DNA from 3 places in the Ruminococcus sp. B05 genome. Region 1 is predicted to be linked to each of the others. Evidence: predicted binding sites of a transcription regulator. Region 1 holds the regulator's gene; each other region holds the start of a gene.
The links. Region 1 encodes HrcA, which represses chaperone genes, less so after heat shock. Its sites were predicted from a motif close to TGTTAGCACTCNNNNNNNNNGAGTGCTAACA; they were not measured.
Positions count from the first base shown of each region.

Region 2: the regulator HrcA is predicted to act here: its motif matches at 4,000-4,030, upstream of D8Q48_RS11890 (Hsp20/alpha crystallin family protein).
Region 3: the regulator HrcA is predicted to act here: its motif matches at 6,744-6,774, upstream of clpB (ATP-dependent chaperone ClpB).

Region 1 covers NZ_RBZR01000001.1:346,116-356,763, forward strand. Annotated here, with positions in the region: gene D8Q48_RS01375 (DNA internalization-related competence protein ComEC/Rec2) at 1-789, shown strand, start outside; gene holA (DNA polymerase III subunit delta) at 795-1,775, shown strand; gene lepA (translation elongation factor 4) at 1,845-3,659, shown strand; gene hemW (radical SAM family heme chaperone HemW) at 3,661-4,848, shown strand; gene hrcA (heat-inducible transcriptional repressor HrcA) at 5,058-6,113, shown strand; gene grpE (nucleotide exchange factor GrpE) at 6,131-6,766, shown strand; gene dnaK (molecular chaperone DnaK) at 6,816-8,681, shown strand; gene dnaJ (molecular chaperone DnaJ) at 8,867-10,066, shown strand; gene D8Q48_RS01415 (Hpt domain-containing protein) at 10,079-10,423, shown strand; gene D8Q48_RS01420 (NUDIX hydrolase) at 10,536-10,648, shown strand, end outside.
Region 2 covers NZ_RBZR01000016.1:52,319-62,966, reverse strand. Annotated here, with positions in the region: gene D8Q48_RS11905 (M20 family metallopeptidase) at 1-1,344, opposite strand, end outside; gene D8Q48_RS11900 (SAM-dependent methyltransferase) at 1,473-2,078, opposite strand; gene D8Q48_RS11895 (J domain-containing protein) at 2,223-3,269, opposite strand; gene D8Q48_RS11890 (Hsp20/alpha crystallin family protein) at 3,405-3,863, opposite strand; gene D8Q48_RS11880 (ATP-binding protein) at 4,315-5,583, opposite strand; gene D8Q48_RS11875 (helix-turn-helix transcriptional regulator) at 5,676-6,236, shown strand; gene D8Q48_RS11870 (NAD-dependent protein deacetylase, SIR2 family) at 6,385-7,236, opposite strand; gene D8Q48_RS17235 (hypothetical protein) at 7,241-7,417, opposite strand; gene D8Q48_RS11865 (hypothetical protein) at 7,434-7,754, opposite strand; gene D8Q48_RS11860 (NAD-dependent protein deacetylase) at 7,741-8,649, opposite strand; gene D8Q48_RS11855 (Rrf2 family transcriptional regulator) at 8,703-8,972, shown strand; gene D8Q48_RS11850 (radical SAM mobile pair protein B) at 9,060-9,971, opposite strand; gene D8Q48_RS11845 (hypothetical protein) at 9,968-10,114, opposite strand; gene D8Q48_RS11840 (hypothetical protein) at 10,211-10,648, opposite strand, start outside.
Region 3 covers NZ_RBZR01000021.1:4,146-14,793, reverse strand. Annotated here, with positions in the region: gene D8Q48_RS13335 (polysaccharide biosynthesis tyrosine autokinase) at 1-250, opposite strand, end outside; gene D8Q48_RS13330 (Wzz/FepE/Etk N-terminal domain-containing protein) at 267-1,049, opposite strand; gene D8Q48_RS13325 (CpsB/CapC family capsule biosynthesis tyrosine phosphatase) at 1,052-1,774, opposite strand; gene D8Q48_RS13315 (3-isopropylmalate dehydrogenase) at 2,850-3,818, shown strand; gene clpB (ATP-dependent chaperone ClpB) at 4,011-6,608, opposite strand; gene D8Q48_RS13305 (extracellular solute-binding protein) at 6,896-8,791, opposite strand; gene D8Q48_RS13300 (ABC transporter permease) at 8,796-9,632, opposite strand; gene D8Q48_RS17815 (ABC transporter ATP-binding protein) at 9,634-10,648, opposite strand, start outside.

The DNA of each region.
Region 1 (10,648 bases):
CAAGGGGATGGCATTTTTATCCGCACCCCAAACGGGACTAACTGTCTTGTAGATGGAGGCAGCACAGATGTATCACAAGTAGGTCTTTATCGTCTGATTCCTTTTTTGGAATCAAAAGGTGTTGGATGTTTAGATTATATTTTCATATCTCACGGTGATGAAGATCATATAAACGGAGTTAAAGAAATGTTAGAAAGCCAGAAATTAAATATAAAAATAAAAGCGCTGGTATTGCCTGTAAAGGAAGTATGGGATGACAAACTAAAAGATTTATCCGCGACGGCAGAAGAAAACCGCACCAAAGTAATCATAATGTCAGCGGGGCATCAATTCGTAGAATATAAAAAAGATATACCATTCACATTAACATGTATTGGACCGGTAAAAAATTATAGTGGTGAAAATGGGAATGCAGCATCGATGGTTTTAGATTTAAAATTTGATGACTTCGATATGCTGTTTACTGGAGATTTGGAAGGAGAAGGGGAAACGCAATTAATCGAGAGCGGAAGCTTAAGGAAGTATGATATATTAAAAGTTGCACATCATGGTTCGAGAAATTCTACACCTAAAAAATTTCTGGAAATAACTTCTCCTTTGGTTGTGTTAATTTCAGCAGGAGTAAATAATCGATATGGGCATCCACATCAAGAAACTCTTGAACGATTAAATAAGCAAAAATGTACTATCTATAATACACAACATCAAGGGGCAATACATATAAAAACAAATGGAAAAAACTTGAGAATAAATGTTTTGCAAAAAGCAGGTATTTCCGATATAATATAGAAGTTATGAAAAGCTTAAATGAAGATTTAAAAACAGGACAATTTAAACAAATTTATCTCTTATACGGGGAAGAAGCGTATTTAAAAAAACAATACCGGGATCGTCTTACAAAAGCATTGCTTCCAGAAGGCGATACGATGAATTTTGCACATTTTGAAGGAAAAGGAGTGGATGTTAAATCCGTGATTGATTTATCTGAAACACTACCTTTTTTTGCCGAAAGAAGATTAATCGTATTTGACAATACCGGCTTTTTTAAAAGTGCAGGTGCAGATCTGGCAGATTATATAAAAGAAATGCCAGACACCACATACTATATCTTTGTCGAAGATGAGATAGATAAAAGAAGTAAACTGTTTAAGGCGGTAAAATCAAAAGGACGCGTTGTCGAACTCCCATTTCAAGATGAAAGTACGTTGAAACGTTGGGTTGCAGGAAAGATTCGAAACGAAAACAAACAGGTTACGGAACAGACGATACTTTATTTTTTAAATAAAGTCGGAACAGATATGGAAAATATCACAAAGGAACTGGAAAAATTATTCAGTTATACTATGGAGAAAACAGACATTGCAAAAGAAGATGTCGATGCAATCTGTGTTACACAAATTGCTAATCACATTTTTGATATGGTTAATGCGGTCGCTGAAAAACAACAAAAAAAAGCCTTAGATTTATACTATGAATTGCTTGCATTAAAAGAACCGCCTATGCGAATCCTTTTTCTGATGACCAGACAATATCGCATGTTGTTTCAGGTAAAACATTTGGCAAATAAAGGATATAGCAAAAAGGAAATTGCAGCAAAAACAGGATTACATCCATTTGCAGTTGGGAAATACATGGAGCAGGCAAAATATTTTAAGACCTCTGAACTGAGAATGGTTATGGAATACAGTGCAGATATCGAACAACGTGTAAAAACAGGATTGTTAACGGATAATCTGGCGGTGGAGTTGTTCATAATAAAATATTCATCAAAATAATTGTATTAATAAAAGAATATAACTGCGACATCATATTTTACAAAATAAATAAAATTTGGAGGAAGAAAAGTGTCAGGAATAGAACAAAGTAAAATTCGAAATTTTTGCATTATTGCACATATAGATCATGGGAAATCTACGTTGGCAGATCGTATTATTGAAAAAACAGGTCTTTTAACAGATCGCGAGATGCAGGCACAGGTTTTGGATAATATGGATTTAGAGCGTGAACGCGGTATTACAATCAAGGCACAGACCGTCCGAACAGTATACAAGGCAAAGGATGGTGAAGAATATATCTTCAATTTGATTGATACACCGGGGCATGTAGATTTTAACTATGAAGTGTCCCGAAGTCTGGCAGCTTGCGATGGTGCCATTTTGGTTGTAGATGCAGCACAGGGAGTAGAAGCACAGACATTGGCAAATGTATATCTCGCACTGGATCATGATCTTGATGTTGTGCCGGTTATTAATAAAATTGATCTTCCGAGTGCAGAGCCGGAGAGAGTAAAAGAAGAAATAGAAGATGTAATTGGAATTGAAGCTGAAGATGCACCTTTGATCTCAGCAAAGACAGGCCTTAATATAGAGGATGTTTTAGAAGCAATTGTTGAGAAAATACCAGCTCCGGTAGGCGATGCCAAGGCACCTTTACAGGCCTTGATCTTTGATTCTGTATATGATTCTTATCGTGGAGTTATTGTATTTTGTCGAATCAAAGAAGGTAGTGTGCGAAAAGGTACTCCGATTAAGATGATGGCTACAGGAGCTGTGGCCGATGTAGTTGAAGTTGGGTATTTTGGTGCAGGGCAGTTCATCCCTTGTGATGAACTGGAAGCAGGAATGGTTGGATATATTACAGCCAGCTTGAAAAATGTTAAAGATACTCGTGTTGGAGATACTATTACAAATGCACAAAATCCATGTGCAGAACCTTTGCCGGGATATAAGAAAGTAAATCCGATGGTATATTGTGGGCTTTATCCTTCTGATGGAGCGAAATATCCTGATTTGAGAGATGCATTGGAGAAACTACAGTTAAATGATGCAGCACTACAATTTGAACCAGAAACATCTATTGCGTTAGGTTTTGGATTCCGTTGTGGTTTCTTGGGATTACTTCATCTGGAAATTATCCAGGAGCGTTTAGAAAGAGAGTACAATCTGGATTTGGTAACAACAGCACCGAGTGTAATCTATAAAGTACATAAGACAAATGGTGATTTAATAGAACTCACAAATCCGACGAACCTGCCGGATCCGTCTGAAATCGACTATATGGAAGAACCAATTGTAAAAGCTGAAATAATGGTAACTTCTGAATTTATAGGTGCAATCATGGATTTATGTCAGGAACGCCGCGGTGTATATCAGGGAATGGAATATATAGAAGAAAAAAGAGCTGTATTAACTTATCACCTTCCACTTAATGAGATTATTTATGATTTCTTTGATGCATTAAAATCTCGTTCCAGAGGCTATGCATCTTTTGATTATGAGATGTTAGAATATGAGCGTTCAGAACTTGTCAAATTGGATATTCTTATTAATAAAGAAGAAGTGGATGCACTTTCATTTATTATCCACAGTTCTAATGCATATGAACGTGGACGCAAAATGTGTGAGAAATTAAAGCAGGAAATTCCAAGACAAATGTTTGAGATTCCGATTCAGGCAGCAATCGGTGGAAAAGTAATTGCCAGAGAAACAGTTAAAGCAATGCGAAAAGATGTTCTTGCTAAATGTTATGGTGGTGATATTTCACGTAAGAAAAAACTTCTTGAAAAACAAAAAGAAGGTAAGAAGAGAATGCGTCAAGTTGGAAATGTAGACATCCCGCAAAAAGCATTTATGAGTGTATTGAAATTAGATGAAGATTAATATGAAGAGAGAATTAGAATTATACATCCATATACCATTTTGTGTAAGAAAGTGTAATTATTGCGATTTCTTTTCCGCAAGTGGAACAAAAGAAGAATTAAATACTTATGTACAGGCTTTATGTAAAGAGATTAATCGTTATAAAGACTTTGCAAAAGAATATATAGTAAAGACGGTTTTCCTCGGGGGAGGAACACCGTCTCTTTTGACAGCTGAACAGATGAACCTGATTTTTGAAAATCTAAATCAGGTTTTTACAATCGATCCTATTGCAGAAATTACAATGGAGATGAATCCAGGAACTATAAACATTGAAAAATTAAGAAGCTATAAACTGGCAGGTATCAACCGTGTAAGTATCGGATTGCAATCAACAGAAAATAAAGAATTGAAAATGTTGGGAAGAATTCATACTTACAAAGATTTTCTAAATACATGGGAAGCTGTTGATCAAGTAGGATTTAAGAATAGAAATATTGATCTTATGTCAGCACTTCCTGGACAAACTTTAAAAAGCTGGGAAAATACACTGAAAAAAATTTCGGCACTTAACCCTGAACACATTTCTGCATATAGCTTGATATTAGAAGAAGAAACCAAGTTCTATGAGTGGTATTATAAAGGTCTTTTTGATGCGGGTGACTGGAAACTTCCTTCCGAAGATGATGAATATACAATGGGTGAGATGACCATTCAAATGTTAGAAAGTTGTGGAATGCACCGCTACGAGATATCCAATTATGCATATCCCGGAAAAGAATGTACGCATAATCTTGGATACTGGGACAGAGTGGATTATCTTGGACTTGGTGCCGGTGCAGCATCTCTAATTTCCGTTCAAAATAAAAATACTTCCGAAATACAAGAACAAATCCGTTTCAATCATGTTATGAATCGAGATAAATATATTCAAAACATTAATCAAAAACAAGCGATTGAAATAGAACGCGAATACTTAACCTTAGAAAATCAAATGGAAGAATTTATGTATTTGGGATTAAGAAAAACAGCTGGCATTTCAAAAAATAAGTTTCACAAGTTTTTTGGTAAGGAAATTGAAGAGGTTTATGGAAGTATAATAAAAAGATTGGAAGAAGATAAATTAATAATAAGTAAAGAAGATAATCTGCTCCTTACTCACAGAGGAATGGATATCAGCAATTATGTACTATCTGAATTTTTACTTTAAAATCAATACTAATAAAAACAGGAAAACTTTGATTGTTTATATCAGAGTTTTTTCTTTTTTATAGAAATATACAATAAATTTTTATTTCTATAAAAAAATGATAAACAGTGTTGACAAACGGAAATCAAGGTGATATCTTATTACTTGTAAGGTGTTAGCACTCAAATAAGTGGAGTGCTAATAGCAAAGAAAGAGGAGGTTTTAAGAAGATGGATATAGAATTAACAGATAGACAACATATTATACTTAAAGCAATTATCCAGAATTATCTTGAGACCGGAGAACCGGTAGGTTCAAGAACTCTTTCGAAATCAACCGACTTGAATTTAAGTTCAGCAACAATTCGAAATGAGATGGCGGATTTAGAGGATATGGGATATATTTTCCAGCCACATACTTCTGCCGGAAGAATTCCTTCGGATAAAGGATATCGGTTATATGTAGATATGTTGATGGCCGATAAGGAACAAGAATTATCAGATTTGAAAAATGTTGTATTAGAAAAATCTGATAAGGTTGATAAAGTATTAAAACAAGCAGCGAGAGTGCTTGCGAATAATACAAATTATGCAACCATGATTTCTGCTCCGATCAACCATAAGAACACATTGAAATTTATTCAATTATCACAGGTGGATCCAGAACAGATTGTTGCAGTTATTGTAATGACGGGGAATGTAATTAAAAACAAGATTATCGAAGTTGATGAAGAGTTAGGCAATGAAACGATGCTAAAGCTGAATATGCTTCTGAACACATCACTCAATGGCATGTCTATTGAGGAAATTAATCTTGGATTGATTGCCAGATTAAAAGAGCAGGCCGGTATTCATAGTAAAGTAATCAGTGATGTGCTTGATGCTGTTGCAGATATTATTCATGTAGAAGATGATATGGAAATTTATACATGTGGTGCGACAAATATTTTTAAGTATCCGGAATTAAGTGATAAGCAGAGTGCACAGGAAATAATAAGTGCCTTTGAGGAAAAGCAACAACTTGCAGAACTGGTTACAGAAACTCTTTCAAATGAAAAGAATACAGGAATACAAGTTTATATTGGCGATGAAACTCCAGTCAAGACAATGAAAGATTGCAGTGTTGTAACAGCTACTTATGAGCTGGGCGAAGGAATGCGTGGAACAATCGGTATTATTGGCCCGAAACGTATGGATTATGAACATGTAATGAAAACATTGCAGACATTAAAGAGTGAACTGGATACTTTAAATCGTAGAGATTTAAGCGAACAGGATATAGAATAAAATTGGTGGAGGGAAAAATGAGTCAGGAAGATATGGTAAAAGAAGCAGTAGAAGAGGCAAAAGCAAAAGCCGCACAAACTGTTGAAGAAGAATCTGAAGAGGTAACAGAAGAAGCTGTTGAAGCTGATGGATCCGAAGAAGAAATTTCAGAAGATGAAGCATTAGAAGAGACAGAAAAATCTGAGAAAAAATTATTTGGTAAAAAGAACAAGAAAGACAAGAAAGACGAAAAGATTGAAGAATTAACAGATCGTCTCACTCGTCAAATGGCTGAGTTTGATAACTTCCGCAAACGTACAGATAAAGAGAAAAAACAGATGTACGAAATAGGAGCGAAAGATATCATAGATAAAATTCTTCCAGTCGTGGACAATTTTGAACGCGGACTGGCAGCTGTGTCAGAGGAAGAAAAATCACATCCTTTCATGGAAGGGATGGATAAAATTTACAAACAGTTAATGACAACTCTCGGTGAAGCAGGCGTGAAACCAATCGAGGCTGTTGGTCAGGAATTCAATCCTGATTTTCACAATGCAGTTATGCACGTAGAAGATGAGGAGGTCGGCGAAAATATTGTCGTAGAAGAATTCCAGAAGGGTTACACATACCGTGATAGTGTTGTAAGACACAGCATGGTAAAAGTAGCAAATTAGAAGTAGTAAATCAGTAAATTTAGAATGATAAATTAGGAGGACAAATATCATGGGAAAAATTATTGGTATTGACTTAGGTACAACAAACAGTTGTGTTGCCGTAATGGAAGGTGGTCAGCCAACTGTTATCGCAAATACAGAGGGAGCAAGAACAACACCTTCTGTTGTTGCATTCACAAAAACAGGAGAACGTCTTGTTGGTGAACCGGCAAAACGTCAGGCTGTAACAAATGCAGACAAAACAATCTCTTCAATCAAACGAGAGATGGGTACAGATTACAAAGTAACAATTGATGACAAAAAGTATTCTCCACAGGAGATTTCTGCAATGATTCTTCAGAAACTGAAAGCAGATGCAGAAGGATATCTTGGTGAGAAAGTAACAGAGGCTGTTATTACAGTACCAGCTTACTTTAACGATGCTCAGCGTCAGGCTACAAAAGATGCCGGTAAAATTGCAGGACTTGATGTTAAACGTATTATTAACGAGCCTACAGCTGCAGCACTTGCTTATGGTCTTGATAACGAAAAAGAGCAGAAAATTATGGTATACGATTTAGGTGGTGGAACATTTGATGTATCTGTCATCGAGATTGGTGATGGAGTTATCGAAGTATTATCTACAGCTGGAAATAACAGACTTGGTGGAGATGACTTCGACCAGAAGATCTCAGACTATATGCTTGCTGATTTTAAAGCAAAAGAAGGCGTAGACTTATCTACAGACAAGATGGCACTTCAGAGATTAAGAGAAGCGGCAGAGAAGGCAAAAAAAGAGCTTTCTTCAGCTACAACAACAAATATTAACCTTCCTTTCATCACAGCAACAGCAGAAGGTCCAAAACATTTTGATATGAATCTTACAAGAGCTAAATTTGATGAATTAACTCGTGATTTAGTTGAAAAAACAGCTGAGCCAGTACGCCGTGCACTTTCAGATGCAGGAATTTCAGCTTCTGAATTAGGTCAGGTTCTTCTTGTAGGTGGATCTACTCGTATTCCGGCAGTACAAGAAGAAGTAAAACGTCTGACAGGCAAAGAGCCAAGTAAGTCTCTGAACCCAGATGAATGTGTAGCACTTGGTGCTTCTGTTCAGGGAGGTAAGCTTGCAGGAGATGCAGGTGCAGGAGATATCCTTCTTCTTGATGTAACTCCATTGTCATTGTCAATTGAAACAATGGGTGGTGTTGCTACAAGATTAATTGAACGTAATACAACAATCCCAACAAAGAAGAGCCAGATTTTCTCTACAGCAGCAGATAATCAGACAGCCGTAGATATCAATGTTGTACAGGGTGAGAGACAGTTTGCAAGAGATAATAAATCACTCGGACAGTTCAGACTGGATGGAATTCCTCCGGCTCCACGTGGAATCCCACAGATCGAAGTTACATTCGATATTGATGCAAATGGTATCGTTAATGTATCTGCAAAAGATCTTGGAACTGGTAAAGAACAGCATATTACAATTACAGCAGGATCTAACATGTCAGATGCTGATATTGATAAAGCTGTAAAAGAAGCTGCTGAGTTTGAAGCGCAGGATAAGAAACGTAAAGAAGCTATCGACACAAGAAATGAAGCTGATTCTATGGTATTCCAGACAGAAAAAGCAATTAAAGAAGTCGGTGATAAATTAGATGCAACTGATAAAGCTGCTGTAGAAGCTGATTGTCAGGCATTGAAAGATTTGCTTGCTAAATCTACTCCAGAAGAAACTACAGATGAGCAGGTAGCAGAAATTAAAGCAGCAAAAGACAAATTAATGGAAAGTGCTCAGAAGCTCTTTACAAAGATGTATGAACAGACAGCTGGTCAGGCAGGTCCACAGGCAGGTCCTACACCTGAAGCAGGTCCGGCTCCTGAAGGATTCCAGGGTGACGATGTCGTAGATGGAGATTATAAAGAAGTTTAATAAAATGTTTGATACATTTAAACAAACACATGTGTTACTGTTTACAGATTTTGTAAACAGTAACACTTTATCTACGAAACCGGTCAAATGGTTTCGTAGATTTTCACGTTGCAATTTTTTGTAGTTTGTGGTAGATTGTAAACGTTTATGTAACTTAGTAAGAGAAATGAAAGGTAGTATAGATTATGGCAGAATCAAAAAGAGATTACTACGAAGTGCTTGGTGTAAGCAAAGATGCAGATGATGCAGCAATCAAAAAAGCATATCGTGTTCTGGCAAAAAAATATCATCCAGATATGAATCCTGGAGATGCTGAAGCTGAAAAGAAATTTAAAGAAGCTTCTGAGGCGTATGCCGTCCTCAGTGATGCAGATAAACGTCGTCAATATGATCAATTTGGTCATGCGGCATTTGACGGTGGTGCAGGTGGAGCCGGCGGTGGATTCGGTGGCTTTGATTTTAATGGAGCTGATTTTGGAGATATTTTCGGAGACATTTTTGGTGATATTTTCGGTGGTAGCAGAAGAGGTGGCCGTGCCTCAAACAGTCCAATGAAAGGCGCAAATATCCGCAAGAGCATTCGAATTACTTTTGAGGAAGCAATTTCCGGCTGTGAAAAAGAATTAGAATTAGTTTTAAAAGACCCTTGTACTACATGTAACGGAACCGGTGCAAAACCTGGTACATCCCCGGAAACATGTCCAAAATGTGGCGGTAAAGGGCAGGTTGTCTATTCGTCACAATCATTTTTCGGAACTGTACAGAATGTGCAGACATGTCCAAATTGTAATGGAACAGGTAAAATTATTAAAGAAAAATGTACTTCATGTTTCGGAACAGGATATACATCAAGCAAGAAGAAAATCCGAGTTACGATTCCTGCTGGTATCGACAATGGTCAGAGTGTCCGGATTCGTGAAAAAGGAGAGCCAGGTGTAAATGGCGGTCCTAGAGGAGATTTACTTGTAGAAGTAAATGTATCTCGTCACCCTATATTCCAGAGACAGGATATGCATATTTTCTCAACAGTACCTATTTCATTTGCTCAGGCTGCTTTAGGGGCAGATATTCGCGTTCCTACTGTAGATGGTGATGTTATTTATACAGTAAAACCTGGAACTAAAACAGATACTAAGGTTCGTTTAAAAGGAAAAGGAGTTCCTTCTTTACGAAATGCTCAGGTACGAGGCGATCATTATGTAACATTAGTGATTCAGACTCCTGAAAAACTTAGTGCTGAAGCAAAAGAAGCTTTGCGAAGATTCGATATGCTTGCCGGTAATACTTTAAAACAGGAGTCATCAGATACTGATGCCACAGAAAAGAATAAAGGCAAAGGCAAGAAAAAATTCATGGACAAAATTAAAGAGGGATTAGAAGGATAGAGGAGACATATAATGACATTGGAAGAATGTTACACATCATGTGGCGGTGATTATCAGGATGTGTTAAGAAGATTGCAGAGTGAAAACCTAATACGAAGATTTTTAGTCAAATTTTTAGATGATAAAAGTTACGAGCAGTTGCATGAAAATTTGAATAACCAGAATTATTCGGAAGCTTTCCGTGCTGCACATACCTTAAAGGGCGTATGTCAGAATTTAGGTCTCGGATATTTAAGCGAATCAAGTATTGCTGTGACAGAATCTCTTCGTGACGGAAAACAGAATGTTACGGCCGAGATGTTAAAAAAATTAGATGAAGACTATCGGGTAACAATTTTGGCGATTCAGTCATTATAAAATGATTTCAATGATAAAACCATTGTTAGATTTAGTGCTATCAGTGGTTTTTTTATGCTCATTGTGATATAATAAAACAGATTATAAACCAACAGACGAGAGGAGATCAAGCATGGAATTTTGGGATATTTATAATGAAAAGAAAGAAAAAACAGGTCGGACAATGAAAAGAAATGACTGGAACATGAAGCCGGATGAATTTCATTTAACCGTACTTGGAGTATT
Region 2 (10,648 bases), on a different contig from region 1:
AAGCAAATTCTTAATTGCCTCCATATAAATCAGCACAGTTTCCTCCATCTCAGAAACAAGAATAAATTCATCCGCACCATGAATACGATAATCCATACCAACCTTCTCCGGTCCAAATGCAATTATATTTTTCAATGATTTCGCATAAGTTCCACCGCCGATTACCATTGGCTCATTCTCTGTATCTCCAGTCACATCTACATATGCTTTATATAAAGCATTTACAAGTGGTGATTCTCTTGGATAGAATAATGGATCTCCGATTTCTAATATCTCAATGCGGCCATTCTCATCTTCTAATTTGTCTTCGCACATTTTACGGACATCTTCTGCTTTCAATGTCACCGGTACTCGGATATCAATTGTGCATGAAATAACACCATCTTCTGTCTTAACTATTCCATTACAAAATGTCAGATCACCATATTGATCCGCAATTTTCAGTCCTACACCTGCGCCATCACATGCAGTACCGATATGTGTATTATAGAATTTTACAAAATCATCTTCAAAACCTGCTTTTTCAAGACACTCACATGTCACGCCTGCTGCATTTACACCAAGAGTTGGGGTACTTGCATGTGCCGGTACTCCTTTTGCATAAATGCTGATTTCTCCATTTTCTTCTGTCAATTTATATTCCTGGAGTTTTGTTTCAGCAAATGTTTTCTCAAGTTTTTCTTTCAGACCGGCTTCACTTGGAATCACTGTTGTACATGTATCACATACAGCATTTGAAACAAATCCACCATTCATGGAAATGATTTTTGTATTTTTTGAATATGCCATCATAGCCATATGTCCTTTTTCACCATGGATACATGGATAGCTTGCGTCCGGAGTAAATCCGCAGGATAATTCTTCTGCCACCTCATTATAGTGTTCCATACATTTTGATCCTGTCTCCTCATTACATCCCATAATGAGACGGACGCGTTTATTCATTTTAATTCCAGAATCACGCAACAATTTCATTGCATAAAGTGCCTCTATAACCGGACCTTTGTCATCTGTTGTTCCACGTCCATATACATAATCTCCATCTCTTGTAAGCTTAAATGGATCATAAGTCCAGTCTCCACCTACCGGAACAATATCAAGATGTCCTGCGATTCCGATGATTTCCTCGCCCTCTCCCATCTCTGCATATCCACAATAATTGTCCAGATTTACTGTTTTAAATCCAAGCTCTTTTGCAATCCTAAGTCCTTCCTCCAGAGCTTTTGCTGGTCCCTCGCCAAATGGTTTCCCTTCCTTTGGTGTCCCCAGCTGAGAATCAATTGCTACCAATCTCCCCATATTCTCCAACATTTCTTCTGTCAATGCATGAATTTTTTCTTTCATTTCTCTATTCCTTTCTACTTGTATTTTCCCCTTTGAATTGCAAATATTTTTTATTATAACAAATATCCACATGCTTTACAATTTCCGGCAAAATTTTCAACACCGTGTCATATGATTTCATCACTTTTCTACTCATTTCCTATCTCGAAAATCATAATTCGTTCACGTTTATTGTTTTCTTCAAACAAATCCATACACTCAATCTCGTCAACAAATGTTAGTTCATCTACCGTCATCAGATACGCAATATACTCATCTGACGGATAGTAGAAGAATAACAACATTTGTCTTGGTTCTGCATAATATGATTGAACAATTCGAGCTATTACATTTCTTAATATTTCTATTGAAAATGGATTGAAGAAAAACATTCTGTCTTCTTGTTTTTCTAATGAATATGTTTCTGCTTTTTGAAGTAAAAATTCGGTTCTTGAACCGGAAACTGCAGTGTCTTGATTATTGCAGGCATCTTTGTAAATCCGTTCATCATATTCTATTCCGACACTTTTACATCTTGTCTGATAAGATAAGAAAAAATCAACCCTGCCCTTTCCGCAGCCATAATCAATCACGCAATTATTTTTCTTGATATACCCGCTGTTTGCCAGTCTCTCAAGTACACAATATGGCGTAGGCTCATACGGATAACAATATTGGTCTGCTTTTGTATCATCTCTGCCACTTGTTTTTATTTTTAACAACTTATCCCAATTATACTCATTTACATTCGACATTTTTATTTATTTCCTTTGTGTAAAATGAAAAGGCTTTTGTGTAAAGCAAAAAAAGACTTTACACTATCTACCTTTATCGTAAATATTATAGCATAGTGTAAAGTCTCTTTCTATTATCCGCGTGTACTATTTTTATCATTTTTATCACGCACACGCTCTCTGATATTCTTTTAATTTTTCTTTTGCTTCCTGATTCAAATATTTCGGCACTTGAATTTCCACTGTGACATACTGATCTCCATGCACGGATGCATTTTTCATGGAAACAATTCCTTTTCCTCTTAATCGAATCTTGCTTCCTGACTGTGTTCCTTCTTTGATTTTACACATGACGTCTCCATACAGCGTGTGAACTCTTGCTTCTCCTCCAAACACAGCTGTTGTGTATGGGATTTGTACTGTTGTATAGACATCTGCACCTTTTCGCTCATATCCAGGTTTATTCGCTACTGTTACTTTCAAAAACAAATCTCCGGCTTCACCGCCCTGAAATCCCGGCTGGCCTTTTCCACGAAGCCGTACACTTTTTCCGGTATCAATACCGGCCGGAATGTGTACTTTTAATGACTGACTGCTTCCGTCTGATGGATTTTGTAATGTAATTATCTTATCACAGCCAAATGCCGCCTCGTCAAATCCTACTGTTACATCTGCGTGGATATCGGAACCTTTTTGTGGTGCATTTTTATAATATTGCCCGCCAAAGCCCTGACTTCCACTATTTCCAAAGCCGCCAAAACCTTTGAAACCATCGGCACTTCCGCTTCTGAAACTGCCAAAACCTTTGCCACTTTCACCGCCATGGAACATATTTCCAAACATATCACCAAAAATATCCCCCATGTCACTGCTGTTGAAATGATATTCATGGTAAGCGCCATTCGCATCTTGGTATGCTCCGCTGTAAGAACCACCAAAACCCGAATTTCCTGCATTACCTTGATATGCACCATTTGGTGCACTTCCGTCAAATGCTGCATGACCGAACTGATCATACATTTTTTTCTTTTCTTCGTCACTTAATACATTGTATGCTTCTGTAACTTCTTTGAATTTCTGTTCTGCTTCTTTATTTCCCGCATTCGTATCAGGATGATATTTTTTTGCAAGCTTCCTATAAGCTTTCTTGATCTCTGAGGCACTTGCACTTCTACTAACCCCTAATACATCATAATAATCCCTCTTTGCCATTTATATCACCTCCTGATATTTTCTCAAAGCATTGCCTTAACAGCATCTATCAACTTATTTCAAATCAACAACACATAAAATTTTCCTCTTATTTAGAAAAAGCTCCCCAGGACTTCCCAGGGAGCTCTTTTTATCCTATCCCTCAATGGTTACAAAGTGGTTTGCTTCCACTTCTTTCTTCTCCTCTTTCTTCGGGATATCGAGTGTCAAAATACCATTCTCAAATTTTCCATGAATATCATTCTCTGTAACATCTTTACCTACATAGAATGTACGGCTTGTGCTTCCTGAATAACGTTCCTGTCTGAGGTATTTTCCTTTTTTCTCTTTCTCGTCTTTTTCAAGACCTTTCTCTGCGCTGATAGTCAAATAACCATCTTTCAATTCTACCTGAATCTGATCTTTCTTGAATCCCGGTAAATCTACTACCAATTCATATGCATCATCATGTTCTTTAATATCTGTTTTCATTACATGTGCTGCATGTTTTCCATACAACTTTTTCTCCACATCCGGGAGTGAAAAATTCATCCAGTTATCCCAATCGTTCCAATCATTTAAAAAGCTTTCTCCAAAAATACTAGGTCTTAACATAAGTCATCTCTCCTTTTTGAATCCATATATGTTAGCACTTTTGATTTGCAAAAGTGTTGAGTTCTTGAACTTTCGGATCTGAGGCTTTCTCTTTTATTTCCCTCCTCCTTTGTTCTATTTGTACTATAGCACCTATTATTAGCACTGTCAATAGATGAGTGCTAATTTTTTGTGAAGATTTTGTGAACGCTACGAACCATGCAGAATGGTGAAAAAAACGCCCTGCTAGTTTACTTGCAAAGGCGTCTATTTTTGCTATTTTATAGGGCGACAGCCCGACAGCGAGGGAAGTCTTTCCCGAGCTGTGCATGGCGTATGCCACTATTTCACAGGAATTTTTCACTTACTTTCGCACGGAGGTTTCTTGGTTTGACCACATTTTAACGACAAAATCTTGGAAAAATATATTCGTCTGATCTTGTATTATTTTATCTGTATCCATGCTGTCCTCCTACCTTATAATTTTCCAATTTGATTTTCGTTTTGTTCCGCTCTGTACCAATCTACCTTTTTCCTGTAAAGAAGCGAACATTCGAGAAACCGTTCTTTTTGATATACCCATTTCTTCCGCATAATACGCCTGTGTTGCAGACGGATTTTTCTCTATAATCTGCAACAACTTTTCAAGCTGCGTCTGTTCCTTATTAAACGGCACTTCATCACCATCAGTGCCATCATTGACGCCAATAGTGCCATTTTCAACGCCACTGGCGTTAATCATGGCGTTATTGTTATCAATCTGACCTCGATAAATATTGATACGCAAATCAACTTCGCCACCAATAAACTCCGGCTCCCGCAGTCCAGAAGCTTTTACTTTATCAATAATTCTCGGAATACCGCTTCCCCAATGCTCAATCAGGTTCATGTAAGCAAACGCATGCGCAAGAGCTTCATTTCTGATTTTAGAATAGCCTTCTTTCATACGCTCCATCGTTTGTCCCATTGGCAACTTTCCTGGGGAAGTAATCTCCAATCGATTGTCATATACAGCAACCTGTATGGTACCATGATCCAGATAACTACGATGTACCATAGCATTAATAATCAACTCACGAATGGCATCCGGTGGAATCTCATAAACGTCCTGGCGATAAATTCCCACAATAGTAGCACCCAAATGAATATTTCTCAGAACAAACTGAAATGCTTCGTCTATCTGCTCCCAAAGCGGACCGGTATATTCTCTACGGTCAACAAATACTGCTTTCGTTGTACCTTTGAACACACCACATTGCGTTGCAACATGAAGTCCTCCGTTGCCTGTCAAAATAGCAAACGCATTGGATGGATAATCCTTTCCATCACGCTCAATTAAAATTCCCCAGGAACGCAACTGCTGTCTTCCCACATCTTTAATCGATGCTTTCTGTTCCTCTGTACGAGCATTTCTGACAGCCTGCTCTTTCATAGCTTTGCAAAGGGCATCAATATCTTCATCTGTAACATTTAACCCAGTACATAAAGCCTGATCATAGTAACGGTTACTGCCCTCAAACAACAATTCTTTCATCATATACTCATCAGCGAGACGGGTAGTTCCGGCAACACGGACATATACACCGCCATCTCTGCCAAGAGTTTTAATATAATATGGGCGCTGTCTGCCCTCAGAAACCTCTACCACAATAACAGTCTTTCCATCAACCGTCTGTAAAGTGATATCCGGGATAATTGCCGGTTCACAGCTGTCTGATACGGCATTGGCAATGGCATCCATTATTTTATTCGCTTATTTGCGAATCTTTCTGTTTACATTCTGAGATTTTGATAGTAAAATGGAATTATCAAATAGAAAGCAGGAAATCTGATATGACGATTGGTGATAAAATAAAAAAAATCCGGACATTCCGGAATATGACACAGGCTGAACTCGGTGCTGCTCTTGGCTGGGGCGATAAAGGGGCAAACCGCCTTGCCCAATACGAAACCAACTACCGGGTTCCCCGTAAAGATCTGGTTGCAGAAATGGCTAAGATTCTGGATGTAAACCCACTGACACTACATGAGCCAACTACGATGAATGCTTCTGAACTGATGGAAATCCTGTTCTGGATTGACGAATTTAATCCCAGCATGATCAATCTCTTTCAATTGGAGACTTATCCAGACGAAAAAGTAAATTCCAGTGAGGATACCGCTATCCGCTACCATAATTCTGATAGCTGGCCTGCTCATCCACCTGTTGGCATGTGGTTTAATTATGGGATTCTCAATGATTTTCTAAAAGAATGGACACTTAGAAAAGAAGAACTGAAATCTGGTGCGATTAGCAGAGATGAATATTTTGAATGGAAAATCAACTGGCCGCAAACTTGTGATGATTGTGGAAAACGTGAACCGTCAAAGCAATGGCGATGCTCAAACGAATAGAATTTAGCGAAACTTAAATTTATTATATTTTTTCTCTTTAAGTAATGGAAAAGGCACTGAAAATCCAATATTTCTACGGTTTTCAGTGCCTTTTTTGCATTGTCCATTCAGAAAAATTAATTGCCCAAATAGAAATATATAAACAACCCTATAGGTTCTCTCTTGCCAGACATATTTCTTTCAGCGCCTCCCCAATATCTCCATCTACCCCGATCGACTTTCCGGCAATTTCTGAAGGAATATAGACTTCTCCTTTATTGAAGGTGATATAAACTGCTTCAGGTTCAGAAGCAGCAAGACTCATGAAAGGCTCTTTGATCATACGGTTTCGCCATCCCACGCCCAATTCCAGGATTGCTAGTCTTTTACCATGATATTTCTTAATAAAGTTCTGATAGTCTTGCATTTTCTTCTGGAACTGTTCGGTCTGAAAGAATGCATTGCTGTTTGCCATATTGACCGTAACTGGCCCTCCACAGCAGGAACAGCAGGGGACCAGTTCTGAGGGGATCTGTCCGTTTTTTTCAGCTTTCGCCATTTTGAGAATTTCATTCTGGTTTTCGTAAGGACCTGTTCCACATCCATTCTGGCACCGGGACTGGGTGAGACGGCCTTCCATCTCAAAGACCTTATCCCTGTCAAATCCTGCAGGCACGAAATGGTCCTCGCCATTGGAGGTCACAATAAAATAATCTTTGGAACCAACCAGACGATACAGATCCTCCATTACAGGACCGGGCTGTTCCAGATAACATTTCCGGCTGATCAGTCTGCTGAAAAATGCCCATTTAGATTCTTCTGTAGGATACTGAAAGAATAATCCCTGCAGTATGTTTCTGATCCCGTATCTGCTGCGGAAATCTCCGAAATCTTTCTGAAACCAGTGATCATCTGCAAAAATATTGTATCCTTCCGAAATAGAAAATCCGTTACTGGCGCCGATGAGAAGAGCGTCTGCTTCCTGGATAGCTTTATAAATATTTCTGAAGTTTTCTTCCATAATGTTATTTCTCCTTTTCCAACTGTGTCCGAAGTTCTTTTAATATATCTGCCAGATTGCCTTGCAGGTAAAGACTTCTCCCTTTTAAATGTTCCGGAGCAGAAAAGGCTTCCTGGTTCAGACAGACGTAAAACACCTGACTGTTACGGACCGTCATATCCCAGAAAGGCAGTCTGATCACCCCCGGTGTCCTCTCTCTAATCTTTTCCGGCAAGTACAGCCTTAAGAGCCAGATATGGCTGACCTATAGGCAGATGCCACATACTGTAAATATATTTTGTATAGTAGGCCCATTGCTGTTCCAGAGAAGAGTAACAGTAATAAAATCCGGCAAAAGGAGAAGTGAAATGGTAGTAGTCTTTGAATTCTCCCAGATGTGTTTCTAGTGCAGGAGCCCAGTGGTAATGGTTAAATCCCGCAGCACTGGATAGTCCGGAACCTGCGCCTACTACCACTGCATCAGCATCTGTGAGCAGCCGGACAAGGGATTCTATGTCCTTGTGACTATGCTTCTCCATGCTCCTTGTTTTCCTCTTTCTTTACCCTCACTGCCTCCTGTAGCACTAGGGCAATGTCTTCTTTGATAACCAGCCCCTTCTGTTCTATTTCTCCAGGAAGAAGGGCGTCCTTTGGATTAATGGTAATGTAAAACGCCTTAGGCAGGGAGTATGTGAGATTCCAGAAAGGTTCTTGGATAAACATAGGGGTCATTCGTCCTACGCCCAACTCCAGAAAAAGGATCTTCTTCTCTTTATTCTTTTCCAGAAATTCGTTGATCTTCCGGTATTCGTCTCTATACTTGGCACCTTCCAGGAATGTATATCCCCGTACCCAGGGCTCCATCTGGGCTCCGCATTTTGGACAGCGGGGGATCATTTTGACGGGGATACACAGATTCTCGTCAATAGCTGCATTCATGGCATAGACCATATCCTTGTTGTAATAAATCTGGTCATGACATCGGCGGCTGCACTGATAATAGCGGGAATCACCCTGGATGGCGCTTAATTTTTCTTCGGACACCACACGGGTAAACTGGAAGTCCTGATTGGTGGTCATAATATGATAGTTTTTACCCTCAAGGAGTTCCATGAGATCGTAGTAAGGCTGTCCTGTAGGACACTCATATTCCATATAGCCCATACGTGCAAGAAATGCCCAGTGAGCTTCCGGGGAAGGATAATGATAGTAAAATCCGTTAAAGGCTCCGGTAAATCCATATTTTTTATGGAAATCCCCCAGATATTTCTGAAATATCGCATCATTCTGATAGAAAAAATTATAGCCACAGGAAGCGGACATGCCGGCTGCTGCTCCTACCAGAATGGCTTCAGCAGAATTAAGTTTATCTAATAAGGTCCGGGCATTTTTTTGATATGCATTTTCAAAAACAATATTTTTCATTGGCTGCATGGTTAACTTTCCTTTCTTGTGTTGTTATTATTAAAATTACATCAAATTATACCATGTTAAAATATAAATTACAAGAAGAAAAAGAGCATCTGACCAGTGCCCAGATTGCAAAAAGTGTAAAAACAAATCCTGCCTATATCCGGCAGCTGATGGCCGCGCTGAAAAATGCAAGCCTTATCTCCAATATCCAAGGCCAGGCAAACGCCTGTCTTACCAAACCTGCGGATGAAATTACTATGCTGGATATATACCGGGCAGTGGAGGGAGAAAAGCCTTTGCTTCATCTTGATATTGATACCAACCCAGAGTGTGGAGTATACTGATAATAATAAAGAGACTGTAACATTCATGGAAAACTATGAGTTGTTTCAGTCTCTTGAGGCACCTCTTTTACAGCTCGACTAATTCAATCATTTTTTGCGCCGCCCTGTATTTTCCGATCCCCGTACTTCTTCATGATAGAAATAGTCCACGATTACAGGATGGCCTGGCTCTGCGCGGCCATAAGGCAGTTCGTTGTCTACAAAAGGACAGTCGTATTTTTGGGACATCTGTGCTGCCTGGTTTTCCAATGCCCGAAAATAACTTCGATCTCCTTTGCGATAGATTTCATCATACAGGGTAACAAGGTGGGGATAACATTTCTGAATATAATCCAGAATCTCCTGTTTGAAACCACCGCGGAGATTTAGATTTTCTAACCATACCAGGTCACACTGATCTTTCACACGTTCAAAAATCTTTTCAAAGTCTGTGATGCCCGGAAATACTGGGGAAATGAAACAAACCGTACGTATTCCGGCTTCGTATACCTGCTTCATTGCCTCAAGTCGTCGGCTGATACTAACAGCTTGATCCATGTCTGCCTGAAATTTTTCATCTAATGTGTTGATCGACCATGAGACAGTGACTTTTCCCATTTCTTTTAGTAATTCAATATCCCGGAGTACAAGATCCGATTTCGTACAGATAAGGATTTCTGCACCGCTATTTTTTAACTGTTCTAAAATCCTGCGGGTATTTCTTATCTCCTTTTCCTGGGGCAGATACCCATCTGTCACGGAACCAATCACTACCCGTTGGTCTTTATATTTTCTCGGGTTTTTAATTGCCGGCCAGTGTTTTATATCCAGAAATGTTCCCCACGATTCGGTATGCCCGGTGAACCGTTTCATAAAAGAGGCATAGCAGTATTTGCAGCCGTGGGTACATCCTACATAAGGATTGACAGAATATCCCCCTACCGGAAGACTGGATTTAGTCATGATATTTTTTGTTTCTACATCCCGGATCAGAATATCCTTTTCCATTATTTTTTTCATGCGTTCTGTTCCTCCAAAACCCGGATAAATGCCGAGGGCAGATCCTGGATCATTTGATTATCTCCCATAACGGGAAGTAGATCCTCTTTCATAAACACCGGTTTTGAATCATCTACAATCAGAACTTTTTGTCTTTTATTCATATTTTTTTACCTTTATCCTTGTTGATTTTATGATGTTCCAAATCATATCCGGTTGCATCATTTTAATGCCAGTTTCTAACATCTTGCTATTTTCTTCTATTCAGCCTTCCCCTCTGGGAAAATAATTTTAAACACAAAGAAAAAAATCACCATGGAAACTCCACCTGTAATAATTGTCACAAGCATGTTATAGACTGCCGGTGCCACATATGCAGATGCAACTGGCATCCACAGATTATTAAATCCATTACAAATCAGCGAAATTACCACCCATGCAACAAAATACCAGATTGCCTGATATACAGGATTTCCATGACTTTTAAAAGTAATATTTCTCTGAAGTGGAAAATTGATACACTGTGCAAGAAATGACCCCAATTCATAACTGATAAAATAGCCAAGTCCACCACCGATCAGTATATTCCCCGTTGCATCACGCAATACATTATACCCCAGCAAACTCCATGTAAATTTTACTCCAAACAGATTCATGGAAACCTTTGGCCACATAAATTCTGTACCAGCCAGACCAAT
Region 3 (10,648 bases), on a different contig from region 1:
TTACTTTATGTCGTCCTGCTAATACTGATTTTCTTAAATCAGCATCAATAAACAGTACTTTCTTACCTGCCTCGGCAAATGAATGTGCCACTGCGATTGTTACTGTACTCTTTCCTTCGTTTGGTGTGCAACTTGTAAACACCAATACTTTATTATCCTCTCCTGAAAACTCAATGTTGGTACGGAGAGACTTGTATGCTTCATTACTCCGATAATCTTTTTTTATTTCTTTTAATTCTATTTCCTGCATCTTTATTCCCTCTTTGTTATCTGTTCATCGTCTTTGTGAACTGACATGCTGACAATCCTTTCGCTTTTTTATTCTTCTTTGCTCCTTCTGCGATTGGAATAGACGTTAATGTATTCAGTCCCAGATAACGTTCTACGTCGTCTGGTGTCTTAATTGTGTCATCCATGATATAGATTAATACAACAACTCCCATTGCCAGAATAATCCCAAGGATTCCACCCATCATTGTATTCTTCATTGTATTTGGTGAAGATGGTGCACTTGGAAGGTCTGCCTTCTCAACTGTATTAACTGCATCTGCATCCATAATCTCTGTGATCTGTACGCTGACAGCTTCGCGAACTGCATCTGCAATCTCTTTCGCCTGTTTTGGATCATCGTTTTCTACTTTGATAGTAAGGATTCGTGAGTCTGTTGCAGCTTCAACCGATATCATCTTCATTAACTCTTCAGGTTTCACATCCAGGTTTAATACTGCGATAACCTGTTCCATTACTGTACGGCTCTTTACCAGCTCTGTGTAGTCCTTTATTAAATATGAACCAGCCTGTAAATCACTTGTTGTTATACCTGCTGCCCCATCTGATTTGGACAGTACATATACTTTTGTCTCTGCCGTATACATAGGCGTAATAAAAAGCTTTGTTCCAATAAATGCCAACAAAGCTACGATAATTCCTGTCAGAATAATGATGTGTGCTTTTTTTAACAAAGCACCGATAACTTCTGTCAGGTCAATTGTCAATTCGTCATTATCTGACTCTGGATTCATTCTTGTATTTTTTGTGTATTGATTCATAACTACTTTCTCTTTCTCAATAACGTAGCTGCGTTATCGAAGAAAATCCTCCTCATGTATTCTTCTCCATATTTTTTCTTGACGTAATCTGCCGCCTTTTTCATCTTTGGAGCACGTGTCTGTACTCCATGTGCGTCGGTTCCTACTCCGAACACCATATCTTCATCCATCAGTTCTTTTACAAACTTCTTGGCTCTGCGACCGCCATCGCCAATGATACTTCCTGCATTCACCTGAATGCTTGCGCCCATATCACACAATTCTTCTGCATATCCAATATCATCTAGCAGACATTGATAACGCTCTGCATGGGCAATAATCACTTGATTCCCGGTCATCTGAACCTGCTGCACTCCCTGACGTATGTAGTCGTAACTATCGGATGGAGAAAATTCCAGCAATACAGTGTTTCTTTTATTCATTGTAAGAATCTCTCCCCTGTTTATCTTCTCCGGAACATCCTGTCCAAAGAAAACCTCGGTTCCCAGATAAATTCGGAATTTATCACTAATCTTCGCTGCTTCTGCCCGTACCAGTCTTAACTGTTCGTTAAGTATCTCCGGCCTTTTATGTCCTCTGCGCGGATGATGATGTGGAGTTGCAATGATTAAACGGGTTCCTTCATTAAAGGCAATCTGCAGCATCTGTCTTGTCTCTTCCAGATTCTGTGCTCCGTCATCCACACCAGGCAAAATGTGACAGTGCATATCTATGTATCTGTCCATTCAAAAATGACCTCCATCTTTCTCAATTATTTGCTAAAAAAGGTCGCAAAAAGACCTATTTCGCTAATATTAGTCTATAGGTATTCATGAAATTTGTCAATAAATTCCACTCTAATTCTATTTTGCCTTTTAGTATCTGTCGTATCAAATCGGGTAGTGTTATCCAGACAAAACATTTTGATATTAAAATGTCTCTAGAAATAAGACAAGCGAAAAGCTTTTTCTTTACGCTTTTGGGTTATGTTTTTTGCATCTTTTCATTTTTTCATTTTTTCATTTTTTTCATCTTACGTATAACTATAAATTGCAATTATTTGTTTACAAAACATTTTAAGTATAAAACTTTGATATACCTATGTCAACGCCCCCCCGAAAAATTTGTTGTTTTTTATTTGTACAAGAGGTGGCGGGGGAGGAACGGTTATGCGCTGTTGCAGATGCTTTTTAGGATGCAGTGATATCTGCAAGAGTGGGATATTCGATATCGCAGATGCTTTTTTTGATGCGGCGGTATCTGCAAGAGTGGGATATTCGCTGTTGCGGATGCTTTTTCCCTGCCACTCATGTATAATTGCATCTGCAATTTACTTATTTCATGACTTGCAGATATTCACTTCTACTTAAATTGCATCTGCAACCTGCTTATTCTATAACTTGAAGATGCTTCCCACTCAAAAATTGCATCTTCAATTTACTTATTCCAAGGCTTGTAGATGCTTCTGCTCCAAAAACAACATCCTCAACTTGCTTATTCCAAGACTCGTAGATGCTTCCCCTCGCTTTCTGCTAAACTGTGTATTGTGAAACATAAAACTTCTTACTTTACATAACTTAATTTTCATGATATGGTATCACTACGTCTTCAGGGGATTTCTTTTCTCTGAATTATCTAAGCCGCAAGGCTCTCATCTCGGGTTTCGATTTCTGAAACATAATCCGATATGAAAAAAGATGCTTTTGACAAGTTGATAATCGAGGATTTCTATATTGTTTTTCACTTCAATGGTATATTTTTTGTTGTCTCTTTGTCATTGCATTAAGTAACTGGAAACTTTATAATGAAAGGAGACTTTAATTGAAGGAAGGTACAAAAGATACAATTCAATGGCATCCGGCTTTTCAGGCATCAATCCAGATCGAATTTGAAGCCGAAGCTGAAAAACTTACCTTTGAGCCGGAGCATTTGCTTTCCAAAAAGCCTATGCAAATGGATGAATTGATCATCAAGGTTGCTGAAAACGAAGCGATTCACAAAAATATTGGCAGGATTTTTAAAAAATACAATATCATTGAATACAAAAGTCCGGATGATAACCTAACAATCAATGACTTTTACAAAGTGTACGGATACTGCTGTTTTTATCAGTCAGACACAGATAAAATTTGCGAGATTCCACCCGATGAATTGACTATCACTTTCATTTGTAATCATTTTCCGAGAAGAATGGTTCAACATTTGAAAGAATTTCGTGGACTGGATATTAGTCATGTGGAGGCTGGAATCTATTATATTACCGGGGATGCTTTTCCGATGCAGCTTTTGGTGACGAGGGAATTAGATCCGAAAGAAAATCTCTGGTTGCAGAGTTTACGCAACAACATGTCTGAGCCTGATGAAATTGAAACGCTTCTCAGAGAATATGAGACAAAAAAATCATCGAAATTATATCAAGCTGCAATGGAAGTTATTACCCGAGCGAACTGGGATGCAGTAAAGGAGGTTAAAGAAACTATGTGTGAAGCATTGAGAGAATTAATGGCGGAGGAATTTCAAGAACAGGAAGAACTGGTAACGAAGCGAGTGACGGAGGAAGTAACGAAACGAGTAACGGAGCAAGTAACAGAACAAGTGACCGAACAAGTAACAGCACAAGTAACCGAACAGGTGACCGAACAAGTAACAGAACAGGTAACAGAACAGGTAACAGAACAAGTGACCGAAGAATTTATCAGAACTCTATCTAAGTCAATCACTGATGTTGATAAGCTTGCTGAACTTTTGAATTTACCTGTGGAACAGATTAATAAAGTATTGGATAAGTGATGGGATCCCCCGTTCCACCATACAAAATACCAAGCGACTATGCAATCTGGCGAATTGGAGTCGGGCTTGCCCGACGAAGCTGAGCAAGAGAGCATAGTCGCTTGGTATTTTTGTGGGCATTATGCTATCTGAGACTAAAATAATGGCAGACTGCTCGCACAGTCTGCCATCTAATATTACTTATTCTCTTTATTAAATATCACTTCGACCTTTTATCTTCGCTACAAGTTTGCCATCTTCAACCTGTAATAAGATCACATCGCCTGTTCCGACATTTCCTTCGAGGATCAGTTTTGCAGCTAATGTATCAACGTGTTTCTGCAGATATCGTTTGAGTGGTCTTGCACCGTAAGTTGGATCGTAACCGCCATCTATAACGAAGCTTTTTGCTTCTGGTGTCAATTCGATGGAGATTTCTTTATCTTCCAGTCTCTTGTTTACATCTGCAATCATTAAATCTACAATTGAACCGATGTTTTCTTTTGTCAATGGTTTGAACATGATAATCTCATCGAGACGGTTCAGGAATTCTGGTCTGAAATGTGCTCTTAAATCTTGCATTACCATTTCTTGATTTTCTGGCTTGATTTCGCCGTTGTCCTGAATTCCATCCAGCAGGTAGGAGGATCCGATGTTGGATGTCATGATCAATATTGTATTTTTAAAGTCTACTGTACGGCCTTGTGAGTCTGTGATACGACCATCATCCAGTACTTGCAAAAGTACATTGAATACGTCCGGATGTGCTTTTTCAATCTCATCGAACAGTACAACGGAGTATGGTTTTCTACGAACTGCTTCTGTCAGCTGACCGCCTTCATCGTATCCGACATATCCCGGAGGAGCTCCGATCAGACGGCTCACGGAATATTTCTCCATGTATTCGCTCATGTCGATACGAACCATGTTATTTTCATCATCAAACAAGCTTTCTGCGAGAGCTTTCGCAAGTTCTGTCTTACCTACACCGGTTGGTCCTAAGAATAGGAATGAACCGATTGGTTTGGATGGATCTTTGATTCCTGCTTTGGAACGGATGATAGCTTCTGTCACTTTTGTTACGCCTTCGTCTTGTCCAATGACACGTTTGTGCAGTTCTTCGTCAAGATGAAGAGTCTTGCTTCGCTCGCTCTCGTTTAGTTTTGCTACCGGAATTCCTGTCCATCTGGAAATGATTCTGGCGATTTCATTATCTGTAACACTTTCATGTACCAGACGTAAGTCTTTCTCTTTGATATGTGCTTCCTCTTCTTCTAATTGTTTTTGAAGCTGTGGAAGTTTTCCATACTGCAGCTCGGCTGCTTTTTCCAAATCGTATGAGCGCTGTGCTTTTTGGATATCGTTATTAATCTGTTCGATCTCTTCACGGATTTTTTGAACACGTTCTACGGAATGTTTTTCATTATCCCACTGTGCTTTCTGTTTTGAAAATTGTTCTCTAAGTTCTGCAAGTTCTTGCTGTAAATGTTCCAGTCTTTCTTTGCTTAACCGGTCTTCTTCTTTTTTAAGTGCTGCTTCTTCGATCTCAAGCTGCATAATCTTTCTTCGCAATTCGTCCATCTCGGCCGGCATGGAATCTAATTCTGTCTTAATCAATGCACATGCTTCATCGACAAGGTCGATTGCTTTATCCGGAAGGAAACGGTCTGATATATATCGGTTGGACAATGTTGCCGCTGCCACAAGTGCTCCGTCTGTGATTTTAACGCCATGGTATACTTCATAACGTTCTTTCAGTCCACGAAGGATGGAAATGGCATCTTCTACGCTTGGTTCATCTACTAAAACCGGCTGGAAACGTCTCTCAAGTGCTGCGTCTTTCTCGATATATTTTCTATATTCGTCCAGAGTTGTAGCTCCGATACAATGTAACTCGCCTCGTGCAAGCATTGGCTTGAGCATATTTCCGGCGTCCATAGAGCCTTCTGTCTTACCAGCTCCGACAATTGTATGCAGCTCATCGATGAAGAGAATGATCTTGCCTTCGCTGTTCTTTACTTCTTCCAATACGGCTTTCAGACGTTCTTCGAATTCTCCTCGATACTTTGCTCCTGCTACAAGTGCCCCCATATCCAGTGCGAAAATAATCTTATCTTTCAGGCCTTCCGGCACATCTCCTCTTACAATTCGCTGTGCAAGACCTTCTACTGCTGCCGTTTTACCAACACCTGGTTCACCAATCAGAACCGGATTGTTCTTTGTCTTACGTGAAAGGATTCGGATTACATTACGGATCTCAGCATCTCGTCCGATAACCGGGTCCAGTTTCTGCTCTCTTGCACGCTCAACCAGGTCGGTACCATATTTTGCAAGTGCATCGTAGGTTGCCTCCGGATTATCGCTTGTCACTTTCTGATTACCTCTGACACTGGACAATGCCTGGAGAAATGAGTTGCGGTCGATTCCAAACTCTCGAAACAGTGCTTTCATCTCTCTGCTTGCGTGTTTTAACAATGCAAGGAACAAATGCTCAACTGAAACGTATTCGTCTCCCATCTGTTTGGCCTCGTCTTCTGCATGGATCAATACATTATTCAGATCCTGTCCGACAAACACCTGTCCCCCTTGCACCTTTGGTCTTTTATTGATTGCTTCTTCTACACGATTGATAAACAATGTGCCTTGAACGTTCATCTTCTCTAATAATTTTAAAATCAGGCTGTCATCCTGTGTAACCAGTGCATAGAGTAAATGTTCCTGTGCGATCTCCTGATTGCCATAATCATAGGCAACCTTCTCACAAGACTGAACTGCCTGCAATGAATTCTGTGTAAATTTATTAATGTTCATAACACAAACCCCCTTTTTTATAAAAATTGGTTGCTAAATGGTAGTTTTTAAAAGCGTTCTAAAAGCTACCATGAATTTTTCTTGTTCTATTTACTCTATAACAATACCACTGCTTTTTTGGTTTGTCAACACTTTTGTTAGCACTTTTTAATGGTGAGTGCTAATTTTATTTTCATGTCTCTTTTCAGATACCAATCTGCTTTCGTAAGCCCTCACATCCACTTTCATATAATAAGAAATACTTACGTTCGCCACATAGAAAAAGGAGTGCTTTCGCACCCCTCTTATCACTTCGCATTACTTGCTGCAATTTTTACTCTGCTCCACAGATCACTGATAATCTTCTTTGTATCTTCATTATATTCAAATATTTCATCATTTTGATTGTCGCTTCTTGGAATGTACGCATTGATTCCTTCGAAATCGCCGCCCACTTTGGAGAGATCATCCATAACTTCTTTATTTGCGGCAGTGTAACCTATATAGCTTGAGTTATCATAAGCTCCGTCATAGTCGCTTGCATAGTTGATAAATGCGTATGCAAGTTCTGGATTCTTTGCATTTTTCGGAATAACCATCGCATCAGACCAGAGGTTTGTTCCGCTTTCCGGTAAATAGTAACCCATGTTTTCATTTTCTGCCATGACATAAGTTGCATCTCCTGAATAGATTAAGCCTAATGCTTTTCGGCCTTGTGCCATGTTGTCAATGATTTCGTCCATAACGATTTCCGAATCCATCGTCTGCACACACTGAAGGAGCCAGTCATAAGCCTTCTGGATTTCTTTTTCATTCGTTGTATTCATGGAATATCCCAATGCTTTCAACGCCATCATAAAGGAATCTCTCTCGGAATCGTAGAGATAGATATCTCCTTTATATTTTTCATCGAGGAAAATGTTGTAGCCTTCTTTTTTCAAATCTTCGATATCTACCTTTGTTTTATCGTAAATGATTCCGACTGTTCCCCAGAAATATGGTATTGAGTATTCATTTCCCGGATCGTATGCCAGATTTTTTACGCCATCATCGAGCTTATCAAGGCAGTCTAGTTTTGAATGATCTAATTTTTGCAGATATCCTTCGCCTATCAATCTCTGGATCATGTAATCACTTGGAACAAGGATATCGTAGGATTCTCCATTTGCGACTTTGATATACATTTGTTCATTGGAATCAAAGTTCTCCATAACAACGGTTGCCCCGGTCTCTTTCTGGAAATCGTTGATGATATTTTCACCGGTATATTCGCCCCAGTTGTAAATGTGCAAGGTCTGGCCTTCAAATGGCTTTGACGCGGCCTTGTTTCCGGATATATTTACAAAAACCACAATTGCTAACAATACACATACTGCTGCAGTTGCCGGATAAACGAATTTTCTTCGGCCTACATTTTCTTTTTTTGCACGTTTTGAAGCTACGACCGGTGCAATGTTAATAATTACCAGCGCTATTGTAATAATGACAACAACAAGTGTTGACACCGCATTGATACTTGGATTTACACGCTTGCTCATCGTATAAACTACAATACTTAAGTTTTTTACGCCGCGGCCTGTCACGAAGTATGAAATAATAAAATCATCTATTGACATGGTAAATGCAATCAGTGCACCTGAGATAATTCCCGGTGTAATCTGCGGTACAATGGCTTTTGTCAATGCCTGCCACGGTGTCGCCCCTAAATCCATCGCCGCATCTGCGATATTTGGGTCAAGCGAACGGATTTTTGGCATGACTGACAAGATTACATATGGTATACAAAATGCGATATGTGCCAGAAGCATTGTCACATAGCCTTTTTCTATTTTAAATGTAATGAACAGCAGCATAAATCCAATCGCTGTTACGATTTCCGGATTCATCATCGGCAGATTGTTTACCTGCTCCATCAGATCTCTGATAATCTTTTTGGATTTGCTTAATCCGATTGCCGTGATTGTTCCGATAATTGTTGAAATGATTGTTGCGATGATTGCCACGCTAAATGTTGTGGATAATGCGCTCATCATATCTCCGGAATCCATCATATGCTGATACCAGCGCAATGAAAATCCGGTAAATTTTGTCAATGATTTTCCATCGTTAAATGAAAAAATAATCATATATATAATTGGAAGATAGAAGAACACAATCGTCAGAACCAGAAGTATCTTACCAAATGGATGCTTATTTTTTTTCATTAGATTATGCCTCCTTTCCGCCTGCATTTCGTTTTTCAGTTTTACGCACTGCCATCATAAGTAGCATCATAATAACTGCCATGATCATAGAGATGGCACTTCCGAAGTTCCACTCTCCTACTGTAATAAACTGGTTTTCAATCATATTTCCAATAAGGAAATACTGACCTCCTCCTAACAGCTTTGGAATGAAGAAGGAGCTTACTGCCGGCAAAAATACTAATGTGATTCCGTTGATCACGCCCGGCAATGATAATGGCAGGGTGATGCGTCGAAATGTCTGCGCCGGACTTGCCCCTAAATCTGCGCTTGCTTCTAATAAGGAAGTATCCATTTTACACAGGGATGTCTGAATCTGCAAAATCATAAATGGCAGGAAGTTGTATACCATACCAAGCAATACTGCACCTTCTGTGTAAAGGAGCTTTATGTGTCCAAGACCTACGAGACTTAATATTTTCTGGATCAATCCGCCATCACTTAAGAGACCGATCCACGCATAAGTACGCACAAGCATGTTGATCCACATTGGAATTGTAATGCATAAGATTAACATGTTCTGTGTTTTTTCTTTTGTTCTTGCAATGTAATATGCAATCGGATAACCAAGCAGCAGACAGATGATGGTTGTCTTAACCGCAATTGCAAGTGAGCGCCACAGAATCAGTAAGAAATCTTTGTCGGTAAAGAATTTGATGTACTGATCCAGTGTTATTGAGAAGGATATGATGCTGTTTCCAGGCTCTGTGATAGAGTAAAGGAAAATCAGTGCCATTGGAAGTACGAGCATCAACACCGCCCACACGATATATGGGATTGCTAACTGTGAGAATTTCTTCATATTAAAATACCACCTTCGACATAACATGGATATCTTCCGGGAAGAATGTCAGCCCGACTTCCTGACCTTCCTCGGAATAGTCTGTTGTATGAATCTTAAACTCACGACCTGTCGTTGAGAATGTGATCTTATATACACCTTCTTTTACATCTTCCGGCTCAAAATCGTAATCTACACTTAAATCTACACTCTGGTCTTCGTCTGTCAACTTCCAACCTTGTGCATTTGCCCATGTTTTCAAATCTGTATCCAGTGCCTGGGATTCTATGATTTCATCTACTGTTTTTGAGAAGTTAAATGCCATAACACCTTCATTTGCTCTCTCATTTTTAACGAAAGGCTGGTTGACAACAAAAATGTTTCTTTGTACACTTGTTCCTTTCGATGTTGAGAATGTAACTGGATATTCTCCTTCTTCCGGCTTCAAATCATATTCAATTCTTGCGATGGAAATGTACTCGTCTGTCTTTGGATCCCATGCCTGTGCATTTGAGAAAGCGATAATGTCTTTATCATCAAGTGCTTCTACATCTTCCACATCGACGTAAAAATCGCTGGCACTGATTTTTTCTGTTCCGTCTTCGCTTGTCACATCACGGTTATGTACTACTCGCATGTTTACGGTTACACTTGTTCCCGGGACTGTCTCAACAATAATCTCGTAGTGGACTCCTTTAAAGAGTACGCTCTGTACTTCTCCGGTAAGTTTTCCGTCTTTGACATCAACAATATCGATATCTTCTGGACGCAATACTACATCTACCGGTTCGTCTTTTCTGAATCCGAAATCTACACAGTCAAATGTTACATCATCAAATCGTACTTTGTAATCTTCGAGCATTCTTCCGGAAATGATGTTGCTTTCGCCGATGAAATTGGCTACATATACGTTTGCAGGCTCGTTGTAGATTTCTTCCGGTGTTCCTACCTGCTGGATTTCTCCGCCTTTCATAACAACGATCTTGTCTGACATTGTCAGTGCTTCTTCCTGATCATGTGTTACAAAAATAAATGTG